Rhodospirillum rubrum ATCC 11170: one gene and its partner. Each later gene encodes a partner of the first gene's protein in a complex. Links are inferred from orthologs where the notes say so. Each region holds a gene or a part of one and is shown on either strand. Other genes may lie near its edges. The genes, in order: RRU_RS01150 and accD.

Region 1 (9,405 bases):
TGTTCCTCTATGATCTGGCCCTGCCCGAGGATTTCCGCCCCCATAACACCGATGGCGAGATGGCCGACTTCATGCTGTGGCCGGCGGCCAAGGTGGTGGAGGCGGTGCGCACCACCGAGGCCTTCAAGTTCAACGTCAATCTGACGGTGATCGATTTCGCCATTCGCCATGGCCTGATCGATCCCGACAACGAACCCGATTATCAGGAAATCCTGGCCGGTCTGCGCGGTCGTCCGCGCGAACGCGCCGCCTCGCCGGCCTGAGGAAGCCTGCTCCCCAAATGGCGGCCCGCCTCAGGCCGTCGGCCAATTGGCCTTGCCGGCCTGCGAGCGCAAGGCGGTATCGGCGCGCCCGGCCGCCGCCTTGCGGTTGACCGCCAGGGCGGCCAGGGCCACCCCCGAGACGATCAGCGTCAAGCCGATGATCAGCGGCACGGTGACGCGCTCGCCCAGCAAAAAGATCGACGACAGCATGCCGATCACCGGGACGCCCAGGGTGATGTTGGACATGGCGAAGGCGCTGACCCGCCGGCCGTATTCCGAGGAGATGACGAAGCAGGCCGAGGTGGCGATCGGGCCGAAGTAGATCAGGAAGCCGATCAGTTCGGGTGTCCAGGCGATGGTCAGGGGCGAGCCGTCGACGCTGGCGGCGATGACGATCAACGGCAGAGCGGCCAGCAGCATCTGCCAGGGGGCGAGATCGATCGGCCGGGCGGTGAAGCGATGGCGCCGCACATGCAAGATCACGAACGACCAGCACATCGCCGACAGCAGCAGCAAGGCGTTGCCCAGCAGCACCGTGCTGTCGCCCCAGTCCATATCGGCGGGCGAGCAGATGACCGCCACCCCCGACAAGCCGACGCACAGCGCCACCCCCTGGGCGGCGGTGGGGCGCTGACCAAAGGCGATCCAGGCGGTCACCACCGCCCATAACGGCGTGGTATAGGCGAGAAGGGCGGCCCGCCCGGCGTCGGTATACTGCATGGCCACCAACCCCAGGCCGGTGAAGGCCATCATCTGCAAGCCGCCGACGCTGGCGACGATCGGCCAGTCGGCGCGCGGCGGCAAGCGCAGTTCCCCGCGGCAGGCCAGGAAGGCGAAGAGGCACAGTCCGCTGCTGGTGAAGCGGATCGCCGCCAACCACAGCGGCGGGGCGAGGCCGACGCAGATCTTCATCACCGGCCAGCTAAAGCCCCAAAGCGCCACCATCACCCCCAGCCAGACCAGGGCCGAGGATTTGAACCCGGGATGAAGGGCGGCCAACGAATCGGCGGCGGGGAGGGCGCTTGGCTGGGACATGGCGGCGGCTTTCCAGGGCGAGAAGGGCGTACCCGGAAAGGATTAACCGGACAGCCTGGAAAATCCGTTTGATCTTGGCATCTTTGCGCCGATTATCAGAGAAATTTGCCGCCTGGATCCCTTACCGAGAAAAATCATGCCCAGCCGTACCGCGCCGCTTGATCGGGCCAGCATCCGCCTGCTTGAAGCGCTTCAGACCAACAGCGAGGTCAGCGTCGCCGAATTGGCCGACCTGGCCGGGCTTTCGACCTCGCCCTGCTGGCGGCGGATCAACGAGCTCAAGGCCCGTGGCGTCATCACCCGCTGCGTGGCGATCGTCGATCCTTTGGCCCTGGGGCTGGCGGTGAATGTCTTCGTCCACGTCTCGCTCGAGCGCCAGGACCGGCGGTCGCTCGATGTCTTCGACGCCGCGGTGCGCCAGCGCCCCGAGGTCATGGAATGCTATCTGATGAGCGGCGAGTCCGATTACCTGCTGCGCGTCGTCGTCGAGGATCTGATCGAATACCAGTCACTGATGATCGATTTCCTCACCCGCATCCCCGGCGTCGCCAGCATCCGCTCGAGTTTCGCGCTGAGTCAGGTGAAATACACCACCGCCCTGCCCACCGCCCATCTGAAGCGCAGCCCGTAGGGGGCGGGTTTTGTGTTGCGGCGCGGCAAGAAAATTGCGCCGGCCCGCGCCAAGTCCGACCGGTCCGTTCGCGGTGGCTTGATCGCGACCGGTCCGCAACCCATTCTTGCCAACGGACGCGCCCGCCAACCGGCCGTCTGGCGCCGACGCCGCCGTTGGCGCTCCAATCACCAGGAACAGGGAATCCCCATGAGCTTCACTCTTGTCGATCAGGCGCCGGCCCGTCTCAACCGTTCGGAACAGGCCGTGCCGGGCTCCAACACCAAATTCCTGGAAAAGGCCGCCAAGGGCGATGCCGACGTGGTGTTCCTCGATCTGGAGGACGCGGTGGCGCCCTCGGAAAAGGAACAGGCGCGCAAGAACATCATCGCCGCGCTCAATGACCTGGACTGGTCGGGCAAGACCGTGTCGCTGCGCATCAACGGCCTTGATACCCATTACATGTACCGCGATGTCATCGACGTGCTGGAACAGGCGCCGGGCAAGCTTGATCTGATCATGATCCCCAAGGCCGGCACGGCGGCCGACGTCTATGCCCTTGATATGCTGGTCACCCAGATCGAAACGGCGACCAAGGTCGACAAGCGCATCGGCTTCGAGCTGATCATCGAAACCGCCTTGGGCATGCGCAATATCCACGAGATCGCCGGGGCCAGCCCGCGCAACGAGTCGTTGCATTTCGGCGTGGCCGATTACGCCGCCTCGACCAAGGCGCGGACGACGGCGATCGGCGGCCCCAACGCCGATTACGGCGTGCTGACCGATCCGCTTGACGATGGCCAGCGGGCCTATCATTGGGGGGACATGTGGCATTACGCCATCGCCCGCATGGTGGTCGCCGCCCGCGCCCACGGCCTGCGCCCGGTTGACGGCCCCTTTGGCGATATCGGCGATCACGACGGCTATCGCGCCCAGGCCTTGCGCGCCGCCGTGCTGGGCTGCGAGGGCAAATGGGCGATCCATCCCAGTCAGGTGACGTTGGCCAACGAGGTGTTCAGCCCCTCGGACAAGGAGGTCGCCCATGCCCAGGCCATTCTTGACGCCATGGAACAGGCGGGCAAAGAGGGCAAGGGGGCGGTTACTCTCAACGGCCGGCTGATCGATATCGCCTCGATCAAGCAGGCCCAGGTGATGGTCGACAAGGCCCGTCAGGTCCGCGCCGGCTAAAAGGCCCCCCGGGGTGGATCGCCAAAAAGGCGGCGATCCACCCTTGGCGCGTGTCCAACCATCCGGAAATGATATCCCTGTTTGGCTCCGGCCCGGCCTTGTGCTAGGGAAGGCGCTTGTTTTGGCGAGCTTTGCGGTCTTTGCTTCGAGCGTCGGCTTTGACCGTCGGCTCTAACCGCCAGCTTTGACCGCCCGCTCTGACCGCCAGCTCTGACCGAATGTGGACAGCCATGCATTTTCTGGACTTCGAGAAGCCGATCGCTGAATTGGAAGGCAAGATCGAGGAACTTCGCCACCTCTCCGATGCCGATGGCATAAACATCGCCGAGGAGGTGGGGCGCCTGCAGCAGAAGGTGGATAAGCAGCTGCGCGCCGTCTATGCCAAGCTTACCCCCTGGCAAAAGGCGCTGGTCGCCCGCCATCCCGATCGGCCCCATTGCCTGGATTACGTCAAGGCGCTGTTCACCGATTTCACGCCCTTGGCCGGCGATCGCCTGTATGGCGAGGATCACGCGGTGATCGGCGGGCTGGCGCGCTTTCGCGGTCACCCGGTGGTCGTCATCGGCCAGGAAAAGGGCAGCGATACGGAAACCCGCCTGCGCCATAACTTCGGCATGGCCCGGCCCGAGGGCTATCGCAAGGCCCAGCGCCTGATGACTCTGGCCGAGCGCTTCCATTTGCCGGTGCTGACCCTGATCGATACCGCCGGGGCCTATCCGGGCGTCGGCGCCGAGGAGCGCGGTCAGGCCGAGGCCATCGCCCGCACCATCGAACGCGGCCTTGATCTGCGCGTGCCCTTGATTTCCTGCGTGATCGGCGAGGGCGGCTCGGGCGGGGCCATCGCCATCGCCACCGGCAACGTCGTCTTGATGCTTGAACACGCCATCTATTCGGTGATTTCGCCGGAGGGCTGCGCCTCGATTCTGTGGCGCAGCGGCGAGATGACCCAGCAGGCCGCCGAGGCCCTGCGGCTGACCGCCCAGGATCTGCTTGAGTTCAAGGTCATCGACGAGGCCATCCCCGAGCCTTTGGGCGGCGCCCATCGCGATCGCGCCATGACCTTCGAGCGGGTGGGCGAGGCCTTCAACCGCCATCTCGAGCAGTTGATGCCCCAGGATGGCGGGGTGCTGCGCGCTCGGCGCCGCGATAAATTCCTGCAGATGGGCCGTCTCGAACTCGCCTAAGGGCCTTTTTGCGCGTCCCGCTCCCTTTTGGCGACAGAATCGATCCCCCCGTGAAAAAAAGCCGGGGATGGCCGTGAACACGTCAGGGAAATCGGCCGTTATATCGGATAGAACGGTCCGATCCCCCCGGTGTTCATCGCCGCTTCCGGCGGATGTCCGCCTTAATCCCTTTGGGGACACCGGCGCCGCCGTTTCTGGATGTAACGAGCCCCTTGTCTGACGAAAGGTGAGAAAATGGCCAAGAAAAAGCTGACCAAGAATATGGGTACGATCGATCGGGGTCTGCGGGCGACCCTCGGCATCTTGTTGCTGGCTCTGGCGGTGTCGGAGACCATCGGATCGTGGGGCTACATCGGCGTGCTGCCTCTGTTCACCTCGATCTGGGGGTGGTGCCCGGCCTATTACCCCTTCGGTTTCTCGACCTGCAAGACGACCGAGCACGGTGAGCCCGACGAGCCCGGCGAACCCACCCCCACGATCTAAGCCCAACCGGCGTCCCGCGCGCAGCGGTCCACGGACCGCTGCGTCCGGATCGCCAAAGGATTTGCCTAAGGCGCCATCATGTCGTCGATCTGCGCCTGATCGAAGGTCCCATGGCCGCCGTGGATGATGGCGCTGGCGACATCGATCATCTTTTGCAAGGCCCGGCTGCCGGCGCGGGCCCGCTCGGCGGCGACCTCGGGCCGGCCTTCGGCGAAGGCCTCGTCGGTGCGGGTGATCGAGAGCAGGGCCAGGGTGTTCATCTGCTCCACCGTCTCCTCGAAGGGCTTCTTGAAGCGTTCGGGGACGTGATCATAGGCGGCGATCGCCAGCTCCCGATCGGAAAAGCCGCTGTCGCGGAAATGATCGGCATAGGATTTCGGCTGCCATTCCTTGCAATCCTCAAGGATATCGGGCATGTCGGGTACCATCTCAAGCAACATGATGACTTCGTTGAAGTGGTTGAGATAGTCCGTAGCGAGAAGGGTCTCGGGATGAATGTTCCGACCTTCGACTTTTTCTTTGAAGCATTCATAGGTCGTCATAGAAACGCCTTTTCTTAGCCGGTCGCTTCGTGCGACCGGTTTACGATAGATCGGTCCGGCAGGCTTGGGCGGAAATTTGGCCTTCTTAATCTAGACAAACGGACATATGGGTTCCCCCCCGAAGCGAAGGAGGGGCGATCCAAGAAAAAAGAGCCGGCGTTGGCGACGCCGGCTCGGTAGCGATCGCGGGGCGAGCCCTACAGCAAGGCGGCGACACCCGGCAGCGTTTTGCCCTCCAGCCATTCCAGGAAGGCGCCGCCGGCCGTCGAGACATAGGAGAACTTGTCTTCCACCCCGGCATTGGCCAGGGCCGAGACCGTATCGCCCCCGCCGGCCACGGTCAGCAGCCGGCCCTCGGCGGTCGCCTGGGCGGCGGCCTGGGCCACCGTATTGGTGGCGGCGTCGAAGGGTTTGATCTCGAAGGCGCCGAAGGGACCGTTCCACACCAGGGTCTTGCACTCGCCGAGTTTGGCGATCACCGCCTGGGCGGTTTGCGGGCCGACATCAAGGATCATCTTGTCGGCCGGCACGGCATCGATCGCCACCACATGGTTTTCGGCCCCTTCCTTGAAGGCCGAGGCGACCACGGCGTCGATCGGCAGCACGATCTCGCACTTCGCCGCGGCGGCCTTTTCAAGGATGGCGCGGGCGGTATCGGCCATATCCTTCTCGCACAAGCTGGCGCCGATCTCGATGCCCTGGGCGAAGAGGAAGGTATTGGCCATGCCGCCGCCGATGATGATCATATCGACCTTGGACACCAGATTGCCGAGCAGCTCTAGCTTGGTCGAGACCTTGGCGCCGCCGACGATGGCCGCGACCGGGCGTTCGGGATTATCCAGCGCCTTGCCCAGGGCCTCCAACTCGGCCTGCATCAGCCGGCCGGCGGCAGCGGGCACCAGACGGGCGATATATTCGGTCGAGGCGTGGGCGCGGTGGGCCGACGAAAAAGCGTCGTTGACGTAGAGATCGCACAGATCGGCCAGCTTCTGGGCGAAGGCCGGATCGTTCTTTTCTTCTTCGTCGTGGAAGCGCAGGTTTTCAAGCAGGGCGACTTCGCCCGGCGCCAGACCATTGACCACCAATTCGGCGGCCGGACCGACGCAATCCTCGGCGAAGGCCACCGGAACGCCGCCCAGGGCCCGCGACAGCGGCTCGACGATCGGCCTCAGGCTCATCTCGGGAACGCGCTTGCCCTTGGGGCGGCCGAAGTGCGAGCAGACGACCACGCAGGCGCCCCTGCTGGCCAGGGCCAGGATGGTTTCGGCCGAGCGGTCGATGCGGGTGGTATCAGTGACCACACCATCGCGGATCGGCACGTTGAGGTCGGCGCGCACCAGCACGCGCTTGCCGTTCACATCCAGGTCGTCAATCGTCTTGAAGCTGGCCATCGGTCGTTTTCCCCGTCTTTTCGTGGTGCGCTCGAAAACCCGGCCGCCCTTTTTGCGCAAGGGCGGCCGGATAGCATGGTCGGGTGGGCCGTCGTTAGATCAGCTTGCCCATCTCGACGGCGGTGTCGAGCATGCGGTTGGAGAAGCCCCATTCGTTATCGTACCACGACAGGACGCGGGCGAAGGTGCCCTGAACGACCTTGGTCTGCGGCAGATCGAAGGTCGAGCTGTTCTTGTTGTGATTGAAGTCGATGCTGACAAGCGGCAGCTCGTTGATACCGAGAACGCCCTTGAGCTTGCCGGCGGCGGCTTCCTTCATCGCCGCGCCGATGGCTTCGGCGGTGGCGGTCTTGGACAGCACGACCTTGAGATCGACGACCGAGACGTTGGGGGTCGGCACGCGGATCGAGGTGCCGTCAAGCTTGCCGGCCAGTTCGGGCAGAACCAGACCAACGGCCTTGGCGGCGCCGGTCGTCGTCGGGATCATCGACACGGCGGCGGCGCGGGCCCGGTGCAGGTCCTTGTGCAGGGTGTCAACGGTGCGCTGGTCGCCGGTGTAGGAGTGGATGGTGGTCATGAAGCCGTGCTCGATGCCGAACACGGAATGAAGCACCTGGGCCACCGGGGCCAGACAGTTGGTGGTGCACGACGCGTTGGAAACGACCAGATGGTCCTTGGTCAGCTTGTCGTGATTGACACCGTAAACCACGGTCAGATCGGCGCCGTTCGACGGCGCCGAAACCAGAACGCGCTTGGCGCCGGCTTCGAGATGCACCTTGGCCTTCTCGCGGTCGGAGAAAATGCCGGTGCATTCCATGACGATGTCGATGTTCAGGTCGCCCCAGGGCAACTTGGTCGGATCGCGCTCGGCCAGAACCTTCACCGGGGTGCCGGCGATGGTCATCACGTCGCCGCTGACCGACACGTCGCCGGGCAGCACGCCGTGGACGGAATCGAACTTGATCAGATGGGCATTGGCTTCCGGCGATCCCAGGTCATTGATCGCCACCACCTCCACATCCTTGCGACCCGATTCAACCAGGGCGCGCAGCACGAGGCGGCCGATGCGGCCGAAACCGTTGATCGCTACACGAACAGCCATGTCGTATCCTCCATAAGGTCTGGCTTTCCCGGGGGCACGGGAACGCGCCCGCCGGTCTCTACGGAAAAGCGGTTCGCCCGGGCGGGGGGCGGCTGCGCCGGAGGGAGTCGGAGCCGGGAGATCCCGTCTTGTCCGAGCCTGCCGGGAGCGGCCCCTTTGGCGCTGGGCGACGCAAGCCGAAGGGGTGGCGCGCGACGATGTCGCCTGTGATGGAGACCTGTCCCGCAGCCGATGCGACCCTAGCAGAGCATGCGGCGAATTCCCACCCCCGCGCGCAGGAAACGATCGTCTTGAGCGTTGGAGCCGATGCCGCCGGCAAGGCTGTTCAAAGGGTCGAATGGAAGGTCGCGGGATCATTGGCCGGGCAAGGCCGTTTCCCCGGGGGCGGGATTGATCTAGTTTGTCGAGCCCGCGAGCGCTTTCCCGGGCGAGGGGGGCTTAAGGCCATGTTTCGCACTGCCGAATTGGGACGCACGGTTTCCAAGGAAGAATTCGAGCGCCTAGCCGATCCGCTCCGTATCGAACTGCTTGATCTTCAGCAGAAACTGCTGAGCGCCGATTTTCCGGTGATCGTGCTGTTCGCCGGGGTTGATAAGGCCGGCAAGGGCGAAAGCATCAATCTGATCACCGAGTGGCTTGATCCGCGCTGGATCGTCACCCGCGCCTATGGTCCGCCCTCCGACGAGGAACGCGAGCGCCCCGAGTTCTGGCGCTACTGGCGCGACCTGCCGGCCAAGGGACAGGTCGGATTGTTCCTGTCGTCGTGGTATTCGCGGCCCTTCATGGAGCGGGCGATCGGCACCTTGGATCTGCCGGCCTTCGACGAGGCCCTGGAACGGGTGACGGCCTTCGAGCGGACCCTGGCCGACGATGGGGCCCTGATCCTTAAATTCTGGATGCATCTGGGCAAGGACGCCCAGCGCAAGCGCCTTAAGGCACTGGAAAAGGATCCTTTGCAAAGCTGGCGGGTCACCCCCACCGATTGGGAGCATTGGCACCGCTATGACTCATTCATTCATGCCGCCGAACGGCTGATCCAACGCACCAGCATCTTGCCGGCGCAATGGCATATCGTCGAGGGGCTGGACGAGCGCTATCGCTCGGTCACCGTGCTCAAGGCGCTGCGTGATTCCATCCGCCGCCATCTGAGCCAGCGCGCCGCGGTCAAGGCGGTGGCCACCATGCCCGCCGTCGATGTCGACGAAGCCGCAGAGCCGGCGGCGGCCTTGACCAGCGGAAATCCGGCCGACCAGAACGTTTCCGAGCAGGTGGACGCGGCCCTGCTCGAGCTGGAAGCGGGCTTGCCCTCGGTCTTGCAGACCCTGGATATGAGCCTGGATCTGTCAAAGAAGGATTATGAGCGCGATCTGGCGGTCGAGCAGGGCCGGCTTGCCCTGCTGGCCCGGCGCGCCCGTTTGGCCGGAGTCTCGACGGTTCTGGTCTTCGAGGGCTGGGACGCCGCCGGCAAGGGCGGCGCCATCCGCCGGCTGACCGGGGCGCTTGATGCGCGGAATTTCCAGGTGGTCCCGGTGGCCGCCCCCACCGACGAGGAAGGCGCCCAGCATTACCTGTGGCGCTTCTGGCGCCATATCAGCCGCTCCGGTCGC
Region 2 (9,371 bases), 3.7 Mb from region 1 along the record:
GGCGGCCAGGGCGCGGCCGGCATGGGGATTATGGCCACCGTCCAGCCACAAGGTGGTTCCCGGGGCCAGTCTCTCGACCAAGGGGCCGCTGTCTAACCGTTGCAGGCGGGCCGGCCAGTCGACGGCGCGCAGCCCCCTGGCCCGCGCCACGCCCTCGACCCGCAGGCCGGTCCGTGCCTCCAGGGCGTCGATCACCGCCAGGGCCTGGGCGGCGTTGCCCAGTTGATGGGGACCGGCAAGCACGGGGAGCGGCAGATCGAGCCCGGCGAAACGCCAGCCCGTCGTCGTGCGCTCCCACGACCAGTCGCGCCCGGCCCAGAGGGTCGGCGCGCCGACGGCGGTGGCGCGGGCGGCGAGGGTTTGGGCGGCCTCGGGCGGTTGGGGGGCGATGACGGCGGGGGCTCCGGCCTTGAGAATCCCGGCCTTTTCCCCGGCGATGGCCGTCAGCGTTGATCCCAGATACTGCTGATGATCAAGATCGATCGGCGTCACCGCGCAAACGGCGGGATCGGCGATGACATTGGTGGCGTCAAGGCGCCCGCCCAGGCCGACCTCGAGCAAGGTCACATCGGCGGGGCTTCGCGAAAAGGCCAGGAAGGCCGCCGCCGTCGTCACCTCGAAAAAGGTGATCGGCGCCTTGGCATTGGCGCTTTCCACCTCTTCAAGCAGCCGACGGAGCGCCTCGTCGGCGATCAGGGTGCCGGCCAGCCGGATGCGTTCGCCAAAGCGCACCAAATGGGGGCTGGTATAGACATGGACCCGGTAGCCCGCCGCCTCCAGAAGGGCCCGGCAGGTGGCGACCACCGATCCCTTGCCATTGGTGCCCGCGACATGGATGACCGGCGGCAGGGCCCGTTCGGGGTGGCCCAGGGCGGCCAGCAACCGCTCGACGCGGCCGAGCGACAGGTCGATCACCTTGGGGTGCAGGCCCATCAAGCGGGCGAGCACCCCATCGGGAGCGTTCATGCCAACGGTCCGCCTAAGGCTTCGCCGGCTTGGGCGCGGGCGGTGGCGGGGCGTCCGCCCCGTCGAAGTCGGCGTCATCGACCTTGCGGGCCACCGCCTCCAAATCCTCGACCGGCGGCCGGGGCTTGGGCTTGGGCGCCTCGCGCGGCGTCTCGACCACGGCGGGGCGGTGGTCCGGCGACAGGGTCACCACCTCGGCGGCTGGCGGGCGGCGCATCAGCAGCGCCATCAAGCGGGCCAAGGTCTCCTTCAGCTCGGAACGCGGCACCACCATGTCGACCATGCCGTGTTCCAGCAGGTATTCGGAACGCTGGAAGCCTTCGGGCAGTTTTTCGCGGATCGTCGTCTCGATCACCCGGGCGCCGGCGAAACCGATCACCGCCCCGGGTTCGGCCAGGGCGATATCGCCCAGCATGGCGAAGGAGGCGGTGACGCCGCCGGTGGTCGGATCGGTGAGCAGCACAATATAGGGCAGGCCGGCTTCCTTCACCCGATCGACGGCGACGGTCGAGCGCGCCATCTGCATCAGCGACAGGATGCCTTCCTGCATGCGCGCCCCCCCCGACGACGGGATGGCGATCAGCGGCACCTTTTGCAGCAAGGCCAGTTCGGCGGCGGCGACCAGCCCCTCGCCCACGGCCATGCCCATCGAGCCGCCCATGAAGTCGAAATTGAAGGCGGCGACGACCACGCCCTGGCCCATCAGCTTGCCATGACCGACGATGATCGCGTCTTTTTCGCCGGTTTTGGCCTGGGCTTCCTTCAAGCGGTCGGAATAGCGCTTGATGTCCTTGAAGCGCAGCGGATCAAGCGGCGGCTTGGGCAGCTCGATCGCCGTATAGGCGCCGTCATCGAACAACAGCTCCAGGCGCTGCTTGATCGGCAGGCGCATGTGATGGCCGCAATGGGTGCAGACCTGAAGGGCCTTTTCCAACTCTTTGTGGAAGATCATATGCCCGCAAGCCGGGCACTTCCGCCAGAGGTTCTCGGGGACCTCCCGGGGGCCGACGAGGCTGCGGATCTTGGGCCGGACGTAGGTTGTCAGCCAGTTCATGGGTCGCGTGCTCTCTAGACCGTTGCGCGAAGGTGGGGGTCTATCACGTCGGCGGGGCGTGGGAAAGCCCGAGCCGCGCCCCATCGATCGTCATCAACGGGCTGACCGGGCAAAAACTGCCCGCACCGGGCAGTTTCGGCCCCCCTTACCTCCGCCGATCCCCGGCGATCCCCGGCAAATCCGCCGACCCCCGTCGCCGCAACCCGGCATGGTTCTTGCCTGCCATCACCCACCAGACGATCAGGAGGATTTGCGATGACGATCGAGGTGATAGGATCGGGAAATTCCCCGTCGTCGTCCTTGACGACGAGCAGCAAGGATAAGGACAAGGAGAAAGACAAGGTACAGGGGCTGTTTTCGACTTTCCTCAACTCGCCTGGCGCCGCCGGGGTCGAAGAGGACGCGGAGTCGGAGGGGACCAAGGCCAAGAACGAGTTCCTCGCCTTCGTGAACCTGAGCCCGGCGGAGAAGATGCGCTACAGCTTACTGGCCGCCAAGGGCCTGGACGAGGCAAGTCTCGCCGCCCTGCCGGCCGACGAACGCGAAAAGATCGAGGCGGAGATCCGCGAAATGATCAAGGCGCAGTTCGAAGAAAAAACCAATGGAACGCCGATCGCGGCCGCCACCGCGACGACCACCGCCACCGCCACCGCGACGACCGCCGCTACCGCCGCTACCGCCACAGCCGGTCAGGCGGTGATCGCCCTTCAGGAAAAGGCGGCCTCGGTGGATGTGAACAAAAGCCTGCTGGCCTATACGTCCAATCCCACCGCCGCGGAGGTCGCCGATGAGCCGGCCGAGCGCGAACGGCACTCGCTGTTAAGCTAGAGCAAATCCCCTAGCAATCTGAACCAGAGTGCGACGACGATTTGCTTGACTATCAAAATCGTAGGACGGGGAGCGTGAATCTGATTGCACGCTCCCCGCCCTAGATCAGGCATCGCGCCCGGCGCCCGGGGACGAGCCAAAACAGCCGCTCTCCGGGCGCGGGTGATTTGATTTACCCCGCCGCGTCGACCTTGCGCAGGGCGCCGGCCAATTCGCCAACGAAGCCCAGCACGTCCCCGCCCTCGGCCAGCCGGCGGACAATGGCCGAACCGACCACGGCGGCATCACCGACCCGCGCCATCGTCGCCGCCTGGGCCGGGGTGGATACGCCAAAGCCGATGGCGATCGGCAGATCGGTTTTCCGGCGGATGCGGGCGACCGCCTGGGCGACGCCCCCGGCATCGGCGGCGGCCGTTCCGGTGATGCCGGCGATCGAAACATAATAAAGAAACCCGCTCGCCCGCTCGAGAATCGCCGGCAGCCGCGCCTCATCGGTGGTCGGCGTCGCCAGCATGATCAGATGCAGACCCTGGGCGCGCAGGAAGGGTAGAAGCTCGTCGGCCTCCTCGGGCGGCAGGTCGACGATGATCAGGCCGTCGGCGCCGGCCAGGGCGGCGTCGCGGGCGAAGGCCTCGGCCCCGTAATAATGGATGGGATTGTAATAGCCCATCAGAACCACCGGGGTGTCATCATCGGTGGCGCGGAACGCCTTCAGGGTTTCCAAGGTCCCCGTCAGGGTCATCCCGGCGGCCAGGGCGCGCAGGGCGGCGGCCTGGATCGCCGGGCCATCGGCCATCGGATCGGAAAACGGCATTCCCAATTCGATGATATCGGCCCCGGCGCCGGGCAGGCCGCGCATCAGGGCGAGGGCCGTTTCCTGGTCGGGATCGCCGGCCATGACATAGGTGACAAGGCCCCCCCGGCCTTCGGCCTTGAGGGCGGCGAAGCGGCGGGAGAGGCGATCGGTGGTCGGCGTGGTGGCGCTCACGGCATCATTCCCTTGAAATCACTGCCCAGAACCTTGGCGATCGTCCCCACGTCCTTGTCGCCGCGCCCCGACAGGCTGACCACCATCAGATGATCGGCCGGCAGGGTGGGGGCGATCTTCATGGCATGGGCGATGGCGTGGCTGCTTTCCAGGGCCGGAATGATCCCTTCGAGCTTGGTGGTTTCCTGGAAGGCGTGAACCGCCTCGTCGTCGGTGATCGGCACATACTCGACCCGGCCGCTGTCCTTGAGCCAGGCGTGCTCGGGGCCGACGCCGGGATAATCCAGGCCGGCGGAAATCGAATGGGCCTCGGTGATCTGGCCGGCGCCGTCCTGAAGCAGATAGGTGCGGTTGCCATGCAGCACGCCCAGACGCCCCCCGGCCATTGAGGCGGCATGGCGCTTGTCCAAGCCCTCGCCGGCGGCCTCGACACCGATGATGCGCACGTCGGGATCGTCCAGGAAGGGGTGGAACAGGCCGATGGCGTTGGAGCCGCCGCCGATGCAGGCGATCAGGGTGTCGGGCAGCCGACCCTCGGCCTCGAGCACCTGGGCGCGGGCTTCCTCGCCGATGACCTTCTGCAGGTCGCGGACCATCGCCGGATAGGGATGGGGGCCGGCCGCCGTGCCGATCAGGTAATAGGTGTCGGCGACATTGGCGACCCAGTCGCGCATGGCGTCGTTCATCGCGTCCTTGAGGGTGCCCGCGCCGCTGGTCACCGGGCGGACCTCGGCGCCAAGCAGCTTCATGCGGAACACATTGGGCGCCTGACGCTCGATATCGGTGGCGCCCATGTAAATCACGCAGGGCATGCCAAACAGGGCGCAGACGGTGGCGGTGGCCACCCCATGCTGGCCGGCGCCGGTTTCGGCGATGATCCGCGTCTTGCCCATGCGCCTGGCGAGCAGGATCTGCCCCATGCAATTGTTGATCTTATGGGCGCCCGTATGGTTGAGGTCTTCGCGCTTGAAATAGATCTTTGCCCCGCCCAGGGCCTCGGTCAGACGGCGGGCGAAGTACAGCGGGCTCGGCCGGCCGACATAGGTGGCGAGATAGCCGCCCAGCTCGGCCTTGAACGCCGGATCATCGCGGGTCGCTTCCCAAGCCTTTTCCAGATCGAGGATCAGCGGCATCAGGGTTTCGGCGACATAGCGCCCGCCGTGCAGTCCGAAATGACCGCGATCATCGGGGCCGGAGCGGTAGGTGTTTGGCATGGTGGTCATCGGAGATCCCTTCCTGGCGGGTGCTGGTTATAGCGCAGCCCATCACCCGGCGCCAAGAGCGCCGCTCTTTTATGCGGCCCCGTCGGGCCGGCGCCAAGAGCGCCGCGATCTTATGCGACCCCACCGGGCCGGCGCCAAGGGCGCGGCGATCTTATGCGGTCCGCCTTGAAGGGATTAATCGGCGCGATTGAGCATGGCGCGTTTGGCCCGGCGCAACACCAGCCAGACGCTGGCGACGATCACCGGTACGGCGATGGCGGTGACGACGCTTTCCTTGACCTCCACCCCGGCGCCGGACACGCCCTTGGCCATATAGCCGACAAGCCCGACCAGATAATAACTGATGGCCACCACCGACAGCCCTTCAACCGCCTCTTGCAGACGCAGCTGGATGCGGGCCCGGCGGTTCATGCTTTCAAGCAGGCGCTTGTTCTGGGCCTGAAGATCGACCTCGACCCGGGCGCGCAGCAGACTGGCGACCCGCGCCCCGCGTTCGGACAGCGACTCGATGCGTTCGGAAACCGAGTCCACCGTGGCCATCGCCGGGGTCAATCGGCGGTCCATGAAGGCGCCGAAGGTAACGACGCCATCAAGACGCACCTCGCGCAATTCCTCCAGCCGGCGCTGGACCAGGGCGTGATAGGCCCGGGTGGCGGCGATGCGATAGGAATTGGCCGCCGCCAGGGATTCGACCTCGGCGGTCAGATTGGACAGCTCCGATAACAATTCGGCATCGGAATCCACGCCGTTGGGATCGGCCATCCGCGCCGCTACATGGGCCAGGACCATATCGATCCGTCGCAGGCCCGGGCTCGATTCCCGGGCCATCGGTAGGGCGAGCAGCGCCAGGGCCCGATAGGTGTTGAGCTCGAGCAGCCGCTGCACCAGACGTCCGGCATGACGGGGATTGAGATCGACGTCGCGGATCAGCATGCGCAGGCAGCGGTCATCGTGCAATCGCAGATCGGAATAGGCGAAGGCGGCGCCGCCTCCGACCGCCGACCCGACCACCGGATTGCCGGCGAAATGGCGAATGCTGAGTTCCTCGATCGAATACTCGGGCGTGTCCTTGGGCTCGACCACCAGATGCACCGCCGACAGCACCTGACCGGGCAGGGTGGCCAGCCAGTCGGGTGGCACCATATCAAGCGCCGGCTGGTCGAAGGGCAGATCCCCCGTTCGCCCGCGGCGCTGGAAAGTATAGGTGCAGAACTCGGTATGACGTTCGAACTGCAGGCCCAGCCCGCCCAGATTGGCGTTGAAGCGGGTCGCCCCCTTGGCCGGCACCGTTTCGCCCATGCGCGCGCAGAGCAGCCCCAGGTGGTCCAGGCTGGGATCGGTGATCTCGCCCGTCAGCACCGCCAAATGGCTCAGCCGGACCGGCGCCTCGATGGTTTCCGAGGGCCGGGCGTGCAACTCGTTAATCAACACCTCGCGCAGCGGGTGCTCGCGATAGGGCGGGATCATGGCGCTTCAGCCTTCGCGAACGGCTTTGACGAAGGCGCTGACGCGCTCGGGATCCTTGATCCCGCGCACCGTCTCCACGCCGCTCGACACATCCACGGCGGTGGCGCCGCTGACCTTGATGGCTTCGGCGACGTTCTCGGGCGTCAGGCCGCCGGCCAGCAACCAGGGCACCGGCGCCGAGAAACCGGCCAGCAGCGACCAGTCGAAGGTCTGGGCATGGCCGCCCGGGCGGTCGGCGCCGGCCGGGGGGCGGGCGTCAAACAGCAGGTAATCGGCGACCTCGGCATAAAGCGCCGCCCGCTCCAGATCGGCGGCGCTGGCGATCGGCAGGGCCTTGATCACCGGCAGGCCGTATTCCAGGCGCGCCCATTCCACCCGCTCGGGGCTTTCCTCGCCATGGAACTGCAAAACGTCCAGGCGCACCCCGGCGAAAACCGCCTCCAGGGTCGCATCATCGGCATCGACGAACAAACCGACGCGCAGCGGCCCGCCCTCTTCGGCATGGGGCACGCCGTCCAGCAGTTCGGCCGCCCGCGCCGGATCGAGATCGCGCGGCGAGGGCTCGAAGAAAACGAAGCCGATCATGTCGACCCCGGCTTCGACGGCGGCATCGACGCCGTCCTCGTCGGTCAATCCACAGATCTTGATCAGGGTCTCGCTCATATCCCGACGTCCCATCCCACGATTTCCCCGGCGATCAGCCGCGCCGCCTGGGCGGGATCGGTCGCCCCGGTGATCGGCCGGCCGATCACCAGCACATCGGCCCCCTCGGCCATCGCCTCTTGCGGGGTGACCACCCGCTTCTGGTCGTTGGTGGTCGACCACAGCGGCCGCACCCCCGGCGTCACCAGCAAGAAATCATCGCCCAAATCGGCGCGCAGCACCCGGGCCTCGCGGGCCGAGCAGACCACGCCATCAAGCCCGGCGTCGCGGGTCAGGGCGGCCAAACGCCGCACCTGATCAAGCACGCCGCCGGCGACGCCGGTTCCGCCCAGATCGTCGTCGTCCATGCTGGTCAGCACGGTCACGGCGATCATCTTGGGCGGCGCGATCCCCAGGGCCAGGGCCTCGCTTTGCGCGGCCTCGCGCGCGGCGATCATCATCGCCCGCCCGCCACAGGCGTGGACATTGAGCAAGGCCGGCGCCAGCGGCATCACCGCGCGCACCGCCCCGGCCACCGTATTGGGGATGTCATGGAACTTGAGATCAAGGAACAGCGGCAGGGCGCCGGCCCTGCACACCTCCTTGACGCCCTTGTGCCCATTGCGGGCGAAAAACTCGAGTCCAAGCTTGATGCCGCCGACCTCGTCATGGAGGCGGGCGGCAAGGGTGGTCGCATCGCCGACAACGGTGGTGTCGATCGCGACGAAAACCGGATTTTGCGTCATCTGTGCCATGGGCATGCCTTACACGAAAACCCCACGTCCGAAAAGGCCGGGGAGAGACTTGTCTTGAAGCTTTCTTTCTCGGCGGACGGGCAAGGGCGACCGGGGGCCCGCGGCTTACTTCCCCGGGGTTGGGCTGGGCAGTTCCACGGTGAACATCGCGCCGACGATCTTTCCCTCGCCATCGCGGCGATTCTCGGCGCGGATGGTGCCGCGATGGGTTTCAACGATCTGCTGGGAAATCGACAGCCCCAGGCCGGAATGGGTGCCGAATTTCTCCTCGCGCGGCCGCTCGGAATAGAAGCGCTTGAAGATATCGGCCTCCTTGCCCGGCGGAATGCCCGGGCCGTCATCGGCCACGGTGATCACCACCTTGCCCTTGGTTCGCCAAGCGCGCAGCGTGATGGTGCCACCGGGCGGGCTGAAGGACACCGCGTTGCCGATCAGATTGCGGAAGACCTGGACCAGGCGGCCTTCCAGACCTTCGATGCCCAGCGCGTCGCCGGCATCGCCCATCACCTTGATCGTCACCCCGCGCTGTTCGGCCTCGGCGGCGTGAACCTCGGCCAGCATTTCCAGCATCGGCCGGATCTCGACCGATTCCATCTCGGCCCGCGACAGCTCGGCATCCAGGCGCGAGGCGTCGGAGATATCGGTGATCAGCCGGTTTAGGCGCTGAACGTCATCGACGATCACCGCCATCAGGCGTTTTTGCTGATTGGGATCATCGATGCGGGCGACGGTTTCAACGGCGCTGCGCAACGAGGTCAGCGGATTCTTGATCTCATGGGCGACATCGGCGGCGAAGCGTTCGATCGCGTCCATGCGCGCCCACAGCACCTCGGTCATCTCGCGCAGGGCGGCCGACAGGTCGCCCAGTTCGTCGCGGCGGTTGGAGAAATCGGGGATCGCCTCGTGGCGACCGGCCTTGCCGTGGCGAACGCGATCGGCGGCGCCGGCCAGCCGCAGCAGCGGCCGCACGATGGTGCCGGCGATATAGAACGACAGCAAGATGGTCAGGGCCAGGGTGAAGGCGAAGATCTCGATCACCCCCAGGCGCATCTCGAACAGGGTTTCGTCGATCTCCTCGGCGCCCCGGCTGACCATGACGGCGCCAACCACCTGCTTGTAATATTGCACCGGCACGGCGACCGACAGCACCCGGTCGCGGGTTGGCCGCACCCGCATGAAAAAGCCGCTTTCCCCCTCGGTCAGGGCGCGCAGAACTTCGGGATAGTCCTCGGCCGACTGATTGGGCCGCTCGATATAGGGCTGAAGCTTCGCCAGATCGCTCGAAGGATGGATGATCGCGTCATAGAACCGCCGCAACAGCCCGACTCCGTTGTCGGGAAGCACGGGCGGCGGCAGATCCATCACCTGGACCATGCCGCCATAGCCGACCAGCCGGCGGCTATCGGCGACCAGGGTGCCCGAGGTGTCGAACAGCCGAGCCCGCACCT

Evidence for each region.
Region 2: the proteins of RRU_RS01150 (region 1) and accD are in contact, whole or in part, in a solved structure (PDB 8UXZ), measured with the Escherichia coli proteins. The link is inferred for Rhodospirillum rubrum ATCC 11170 from one-to-one orthologs.

The regions. Positions count from the first base shown.
Region 1 is NC_007643.1:266,755-276,159, forward strand. What follows is about bases 2,448-5,303. They hold RRU_RS01150 (acetyl-CoA carboxylase carboxyltransferase subunit alpha), read left to right. Parts: upstream 2,448-3,326; coding sequence 3,327-4,280; downstream 4,281-5,303. Other genes in these bases: RRU_RS01145 (HpcH/HpaI aldolase/citrate lyase family protein), read left to right, coding at 2,448-3,096; RRU_RS01155 (YgaP family membrane protein), read left to right, coding at 4,515-4,763; RRU_RS01160 (hypothetical protein), read right to left, coding at 4,829-5,303. Outside these bases: RRU_RS01130 (DUF4743 domain-containing protein), read left to right, coding at 1-263; RRU_RS01135 (DMT family transporter), read right to left, coding at 294-1,298; RRU_RS01140 (Lrp/AsnC family transcriptional regulator), read left to right, coding at 1,435-1,929; more of RRU_RS01145, read left to right, coding at 2,119-2,447; more of RRU_RS01160, read right to left, coding at 5,304-5,305; RRU_RS01165 (phosphoglycerate kinase), read right to left, coding at 5,503-6,696; gap (type I glyceraldehyde-3-phosphate dehydrogenase), read right to left, coding at 6,791-7,798; RRU_RS01175 (polyphosphate--AMP phosphotransferase), read left to right, coding at 8,245-9,405. UniProt on the Escherichia coli protein: Component of the acetyl coenzyme A carboxylase (ACC) complex. First, biotin carboxylase catalyzes the carboxylation of biotin on its carrier protein (BCCP) and then the CO(2) group is transferred by the carboxyltransferase to acetyl-CoA to form malonyl-CoA.
Region 2 is NC_007643.1:3,940,376-3,949,746, reverse strand. Bases 1-2,822 are described here. They hold accD (acetyl-CoA carboxylase, carboxyltransferase subunit beta), read right to left. Parts: upstream 2,021-2,822; coding sequence 980-2,020; downstream 1-979. Other genes in these bases: RRU_RS17720 (hypothetical protein), read left to right, coding at 2,321-2,822; RRU_RS17730 (bifunctional folylpolyglutamate synthase/dihydrofolate synthase), read right to left, coding at 1-966. In the rest of the region: more of RRU_RS17720, read left to right, coding at 2,823-2,848; trpA (tryptophan synthase subunit alpha), read right to left, coding at 3,021-3,836; trpB (tryptophan synthase subunit beta), read right to left, coding at 3,833-5,059; RRU_RS17705 (DUF3422 family protein), read right to left, coding at 5,234-6,526; RRU_RS17700 (phosphoribosylanthranilate isomerase), read right to left, coding at 6,533-7,189; pyrF (orotidine-5'-phosphate decarboxylase), read right to left, coding at 7,186-7,929; RRU_RS17690 (stimulus-sensing domain-containing protein), read right to left, coding at 8,029-9,371.